Regions from separate parts of the Pseudomonas petroselini genome, predicted to be linked through region 1. Evidence: predicted binding sites of a transcription regulator. Region 1 holds the regulator's gene; each other region holds the start of a gene.
What was found. Region 1 encodes FliA, which starts transcription of late flagellar genes. Its sites were predicted from a motif close to CTAAAGTTTNNNNNNNNNNNGCCGNTAA; they were not measured.

Region 1 (2,264 bases):
AATGGGCAGCATGCATCCCGTACAGGTGATCGCGGTGACCGGCGGCAAAGGTGGCGTCGGGAAAACTAACGTGTCAGTGAATTTGTCCCTGGCCCTGGCAGAGCTTGGCCGTCGCGTCATGCTGCTGGATGCTGACCTGGGGCTGGCGAACGTCGACGTTCTGCTGGGGCTGACGCCCAAACACACCCTTGCCGATGTGATCGAGGGCCGCTGTGAGCTGCGCGATGTGCTGCTGCAGGGCCCCGGCGGCATCCGCATCGTGCCTGCCGCCTCCGGCACCCAGAGCATGGTGCACCTGAGCCCGGCACAGCATGCCGGGCTGATCCAGGCCTTCAGTGATATCGGCGACAACCTCGACGTGCTGGTGATTGACACCGCGGCCGGGATCGGCGAGTCCGTGGTCAGCTTCGTGCGCGCCGCGCAGGAAGTATTGCTGGTGGTCTGCGACGAACCCACCTCGATCACCGACGCCTACGCCCTGATCAAACTGCTTAATCGTGACTACGGCATGAACCGCTTCCGCGTCCTGGCCAACATGGCCCAGAGCCCGCAGGAAGGGCGCAACCTGTTCGCCAAGTTGACCAAGGTCACGGATCGCTTCCTCGATGTCGCCTTACAATACGTCGGCGCAGTTCCCTACGACGAGTGTGTGCGCAAGGCTGTGCAAAAGCAGCGTGCAGTCTACGAAGCGTTCCCTCGTTCCAAATGCGCATTGGCGTTCAAGGCTATTGCCCAGAAGGTCGATACCTGGCCGTTGCCCGCCAACCCTCGGGGGCATCTGGAGTTTTTCGTCGAGCGATTGGTGCATCAGACGAGCGCAGGACCCGTGCTATGACAGCGAACGGCTATAACGCTTACAAAAAGTCGGCCCGTGACAGCCAGGGTGAGTTGATCGAGCGCTACGCGCCACTGGTCAAGCGCATCGCCTATCACTTGCTGGCACGCCTGCCCGCCAGCGTGCAGGTCGAAGACCTGATCCAGGCGGGCATGATCGGTTTGCTCGAAGTGTCGACCAAATACGATGCGAGCAAGGGGGCGAGCTTCGAGACGTATGCGGGGATCCGTATCCGTGGCGCGATGCTCGACGAGGTGCGTAAAGGTGACTGGGCGCCACGCTCGGTGCATCGCAATACGCGCATGGTCAGTGACGCAATTCGCGCAATTGAAGCAAAAACCGGTCGCGACGCTAAAGATCACGAAGTTGCGGCCGAACTCCAATTGAGTCTCGACGATTATTACGGGATTTTGAACGATACCTTGGGCAGCCGCCTGTTCAGTTTCGACGACCTCTTGCAGGACGGCGAGCACGAAGGGCTGCACGAGGACGGCGCGAGTGCTCATATGGAGCCGTCGCGTGACCTGGAAGATGAACGCTTCCAGGGTGCGCTGGCGGACGCGATTGCCAATTTGCCGGAGCGTGAGCGGTTGGTGTTGGCGCTGTACTACGACGAAGAGCTGAACCTCAAGGAAATCGGTGAGGTCCTGGGGGTCAGCGAATCGCGGGTCAGCCAGTTGCACAGCCAGTGCGCAGCCCGCTTGCGGGGGCGTTTGGGAGAGTGGCGAGCGCGCTGACAGGCAGTGTGGGGACACTGCAGACGATACCGCGAGGGCAGCTAGCCTTCGCGGGTTCGACCCGTGGTGCCCGAGGCGTCCTTTTTGTGTAATGCCTGTTGATTGAAATGGCGCGTCCAGGTGCTGGGCGCGTTTAAGACTGCTTGGAGGTCGAATTGGACAAGAACATGAAAATCCTCATCGTTGATGACTTTTCAACGATGCGGCGGATCATAAAAAACCTGTTGCGTGACCTTGGGTTCACTAACACGGTCGAGGCGGATGACGGCATTACGGCGATTCCGATCCTCAACAGCGGGAGCATCGACTTTCTGGTAACGGACTGGAACATGCCGGGCATGACCGGTATCGACTTGCTGCGCCACGTGCGCGCTGACGAAAAACTACGCAGCCTTCCCGTGCTGATGGTGACCGCCGAAGCCAAGCGTGAACAGATCATCGAAGCCGCCCAAGCCGGGGTTAACGGTTACGTGGTCAAGCCATTCACTGCATTGGCCTTGAAAGAGAAGATCGAAAAAATCTTCGAACGCATCGGTCATTGATGCTGCCACGGGGGAGCTATGGACCATAACGAATCATCGCAGGCCGAGTTTGAGTCGACCCTGAAAAAACATGCTCGCGAGCTGGTCGACAGCCTTGAAAAAGGCCACTTTGGCGACGCAGTACAACTTATCCATCAGCTCAACCAGACC
Region 2 (2,264 bases), 2.5 Mb from region 1:
AGTATCGCGCTCGATCGGGATCTTTTCCTGAGGCGCTTCGGTTTTGACTTCCGGGTTGATGGTGCGCTCAGGCGCCAACTGCGGCGAACCGCCCAGGTCGATCACGAAGGGCGTGCCACTTTCCGAGAAACCAATGGGGTCTTTGAAGTAGCCGGCGATGGCAATCTTCTGTTCCGGCGTGGCGGTGGACATCAGCCACAGCACCAGGAAGAACGCCATCATCGCCGTCGCAAAGTCGGCGAAGGCGATTTTCCAGGCGCCACCATGGTGCCCCGCAGCGAAGCGCTTGACGCGCTTGATGATTATCGGCTGGTTGTTTTCCATGGCTTAGCGACCGCGAACCGCTTGTTCCAACTCGGCGAAGCTTGGGCGATGCTTGGGGTACAGCACTTTACGACCGAACTCCACCGCCAGCGACGGCGGCATGCCGGAAGCGGAAGCCACCAGGCTGGCCTTGATCGATTCGTACAGGTTGATTTCTTCCTTGGCGTCATGGGCCAGGGAGGTGGCCAACGGACCGAAGAAGCCGTAAGCCGCGAGAATACCGAAGAAGGTACCGACCAGTGCCGCACCGACGTGCATACCGATGGCGGCTTGGTCGCCTTCACCCAGGGAGGCCATGGTCACCACAATACCGAGTACCGCCGCGACGATACCGAAACCCGGCATACCATCAGCGACACCGGTCACGGCGTGGGACGGGTGCTCCAGCTCTTCTTTAAGGCTGAACAACTCCATGTCGAACAGGCCTTCCAGCTCATGGGGAGCCATGTTGCCGGAGGACATGATGCGCAAGTAGTCACAGATATAGGCGGTCATGCGCTCATCTTTGAGCACGGCCGGGTACTTGGCGAAAATCGGGCTGGCCGCAGCGTCCTCGATGTCACCTTCGATGGCCATCATGCCTTCGCGGCGGCTCTTGTTGAGGATCTCGTAGACCAGGCCCAACACCTCCAGATAGAAGGTGTGGGTGAAGCGTGAACCGAACATGCCCAGGGATTTCTTGACCACGTGCATCGTCATGTAGCCGGGGTTCGCCTGCAAGAATGCGCCGAATGCCGCACCACCGATGATCAGCACTTCGAAGGGCTGGATCAGCGCAGCAATTTTACCGTGGGACAGGACGTACCCACCGAGCACACTTGCGATGACGACAATGATGCCGATAATTTTAGCCATAGGAGATGAGTACTTGCGCCGTCGGGTTCATGGACATATTGGGGGGAACTGAAAACTCTTGTTCCTCTTATCGGCAAAACTGCGCCAGACTATAGCCCGTTAAGGCGAAAAGCCAGTTCGGCCCGCTCCGGGTGTGTTGACCGCAAGTGATGATCGCGCCCCAATCATGGCTAATGAAACGACAGTCCCAACTGCTAAACCTACCTCTCTCGCCGCTTGGATCAAGCGCCTGGACGATGTGCTGCTGCCTGTTCCACAGGCCAGCCACGACCGTGTGTGCAAGGGCATCCGCGACAGCCGCAGTTCATTGCGGGATATTGCCGAGCTGATGCAAGACAGCCCGGCGCTGGTGCTCAGCGTGATGCGCGAGGCCAACAGCCACACCCACGGCAGCCTGGCTGAGCCGGCAGAAAATCTCGAAGTGGCGCTTAACCGCCTGGGCCTCAAGCGCGCCGAAGAACTGCTGGCGCGCTTGCCCGCAGTGCCCGAAAACGAGATTCCCGTGGCACTGCGCCAATTGTTGCTGGTGAGCCAGCACGCTTCGCAGCAAGCCAACGGTTTGTTCGGCAGCCGCCTGGCGCGCCTGTGGCAAGACATTCACTGGGGTAGCCTGCTGTTTCTGTCGCCGCTGTGGCCGATGGCGGTCGCGTACCCCAAACTCCTGGAAGAATGGGAACTGCGGGTGATCCACAAAGGCCAGTCGGCCCGCGAGGTGGAACAGGCCTTATTCGGCGTGCGCCTGCTGGACCTGTGCGTCGGCCTGACCGAAGCCTGGCACCTGCCGATCTGGGTATCCCAGGGCTACAAGCTGCTGTTGACCGAACAGCGTTTGCTGGTCAAGGCGCTGCATATCGCCCGCGAAGAAGACCCCCTGCGCCATCAACAATTGCTCGACGCCGAACCCAACCTGCGCCGCTGGCTCAACCAGCCGGCCAATACGGTGTTGCTGGCCAACGGCCTGGCGATGTCGGCCCAGGAGTCTTGGACCTGCCCGCATACCGAGCGCTGGCAGCGCCTCACGGCGCTGTACCTGCAACAGCCGTTGGGCGAGGTGCAACAACAGGTTCACCAGCAAGCCGTCGCCA
Region 3 (2,264 bases), 320 kb from region 1:
CCTTGGGTGGCTGCGGAGCATCTTCCGCATTAAGGGCGTTGAACACGGTTCTTCCATCTCCAGACAAAATACGACTACACGCAAGAGCAGGCATTCTGCCAGTATGTGGCGCGTCTTGGATAGCCGCGCTGTAAACCGGCGTCAGGCTTGGCTGCGAGTGCTTGGCTTGACCAGGCGCGAGGTGGAACCTTGAGCGTTGTAAAGCGCTGGAGGCTCTCCGCCGTGAAGTATACGCAACTGGTTGGCGGTCGTAGCTTGTTGAAGCTGGATCGACTGACCGTTGAGCAGGTTGGCTTCCTGGCACTGGGCGAGCAATTGATTGAGTTCTTTGCTCTGGGCCAGTAATTGATCGCCGACCGAAGAGTGGCTGGCCAGCTGCGCCAGGCCGTCATGGTCTGCGGGCAGGCCAAGGCTGACGAGGATCTGGCTGCGTTTTTTGCCATGCTGTTCCAGCAGGACAATCAGCGATTGCTTGCGCGCCAGAATTTCTTCCAGCAGCGGCATGTCGCGGCCGTAGAGGGCCAGGGATTCTTCCCTGAGTAGCTCGAGCAGCTGCTGCGTCGGCGCTAGATCATCAATGATCAGTTGAAGCAGATTTTCGTCGTGATGCATGGCTGGCCTTGGGTTTTAAGCGTCCAAAAGCCCGGCGCAGGCCTTTGCCTAGCGCTCGGCTTCGAAATTAAGCAGCTTGCTGGCTACACGGTTGCTGTCGACTTTATAGCTGCCATCGGCGATTGCCTGTTTCAATTCGGCCACACGGGCTTTATTGACCACCGGTTGATCGCGCAGCGAGTCAGTGACCTTCTGCAACTGTTGAGCCTCATTGCTCAGGTGTACGGATTCCCCGCTTTGGCTGACGGCGGCCTGTTCTGCCTTGGCGGGCAGGGGCTGGGCCTTGGCTTCTACGTTTTCCTTGGTACCGGTGGTACGCGTAGTGCCTGACGTTGTCGGGGTGTTATTTAAACGGCTGAAATCGATGACCATGATCAAAAAACCTCTGGGTATTTGGACGCTTGCCATGTTTTCGGCAATACCCGGACGAACTTTAGGCGCGAATGACAATAAATCTGCGCACGGAATATCTCGTGCACAGTGTAGAAAAACCCAGCGTCCTCTGCCAGCACTCTATAAAGCAACCTCGACTTGCCCGGGGGCCGTCACTCGCGCCTTGATGACGCGGTTGGAGTTGAGGTTCTTGACCCGTATTTGTTCACTCATGCCACCGTTGGACAGTGCCTCCCCCGGCATTTTTACGTTCAGCCCGCCACTGCTGGCGGAAATCACCACCTGATCGCCCTTGCGAATCACCTCTGCCTGTTCAAGATGCACCAGGGTGATGACTTGGTCTGTTACCACTGGTCGGGTTAATTTCTGTCCGACCGCTTGGTCCAGGGAGGTCAGGTAGCCCTGGCTGATCATGCTGATGTCGCGTTCGCGCAGTACCACATCTTCGAAACCAATGATGCCGGTGCGTTTCATTGGCCGGGCAACCACCACCACATCGCGGAACAGTTTGACCTGTGCCGGCACGAACACTGTCCAGGGCGAGGCGCCGTCGCAACGCACCTTCACCGTCACGCGGCCGATGGGTTGGGCGGGGCTTTCCAGCGTGGCTGTCAATTCCTTGTCGCACATTGGCATGCGTAAACGCGGGTCCAACTGGTTGACTTGGATTTCATAACGCCCCGGCGTCTGAGTGGTTGCCAGATAATCTTCTACAGTGAACTCAAGAAAGCCTTGAGTGACGCCGATAAGTAGATCAGGCAATGTGACGTTATCGGCACGGGCCGTGGTGCCCAGGCTAACAGCAAGCAATGCCATCGCGGCGCAGAGCAATCTGCGCAATCGTCGGGCACCAGGGCGTCGGGAAACTGTCGTTTTAATATCCATAAACCAATAAATAGCAAAGCTCGTGCCGTTTAGTGTTGGGTGCGCATCGCACCCCCAAAGGTTTTAGCGTAGGAGTCAAGGCATGGCAGGAGTAATGGATTCAGTAAACCAGCGCACACAGCTGGTAGGGCAGAATCGCCTGGAGTTGTTGCTTTTTCGCCTGGATGGCAAGCAGCTGTATGGCATCAATGTGTTCAAGGTGCGGGAAGTGCTGCAGTGCCCCAAGTTGACCATCATGCCCAAGTCCAGCCCTGTGGTCTGTGGCGTCGCTAACATCCGTGGCGCGACGATTCCGATTCTTGATTTGGCCCTGGCCACCGGTTCTGCTGGGTTGCAGGACCGCGAGAACCCGTTCGTGATCATTACCGAATACA

Region 2: a site for FliA is predicted at 1,247-1,274, ahead of motA (flagellar motor stator protein MotA). Genes of this name have one in related genera too.
Region 3: a site for FliA is predicted at 1,022-1,049, ahead of flgM (flagellar biosynthesis anti-sigma factor FlgM). Genes of this name have one in related genera too.

The regions. Positions count from the first base shown of each region.
Region 1 covers NZ_CP173614.1:5,742,699-5,744,962, reverse strand. Annotated here, with positions in the region: gene fleN (flagellar synthesis regulator FleN) at 2-835, shown strand; gene fliA (RNA polymerase sigma factor FliA) at 832-1,572, shown strand; gene ACI512_RS26420 (chemotaxis response regulator CheY) at 1,740-2,114, shown strand; gene ACI512_RS26415 (protein phosphatase CheZ) at 2,133-2,264, shown strand, end outside.
Region 2 covers NZ_CP173614.1:1,271,434-1,273,697, reverse strand. Annotated here, with positions in the region: gene motB (flagellar motor protein MotB) at 1-324, opposite strand, end outside; gene motA (flagellar motor stator protein MotA) at 328-1,179, opposite strand; gene ACI512_RS05890 (HDOD domain-containing protein) at 1,346-2,264, shown strand, end outside.
Region 3 covers NZ_CP173614.1:6,067,378-6,069,641, reverse strand. Annotated here, with positions in the region: gene ACI512_RS27960 (flagellar brake protein) at 1-46, opposite strand, end outside; gene ACI512_RS27955 (flagella synthesis protein FlgN) at 142-612, opposite strand; gene flgM (flagellar biosynthesis anti-sigma factor FlgM) at 661-984, opposite strand; gene flgA (flagellar basal body P-ring formation chaperone FlgA) at 1,126-1,890, opposite strand; gene ACI512_RS27940 (chemotaxis protein CheV) at 1,973-2,264, shown strand, end outside.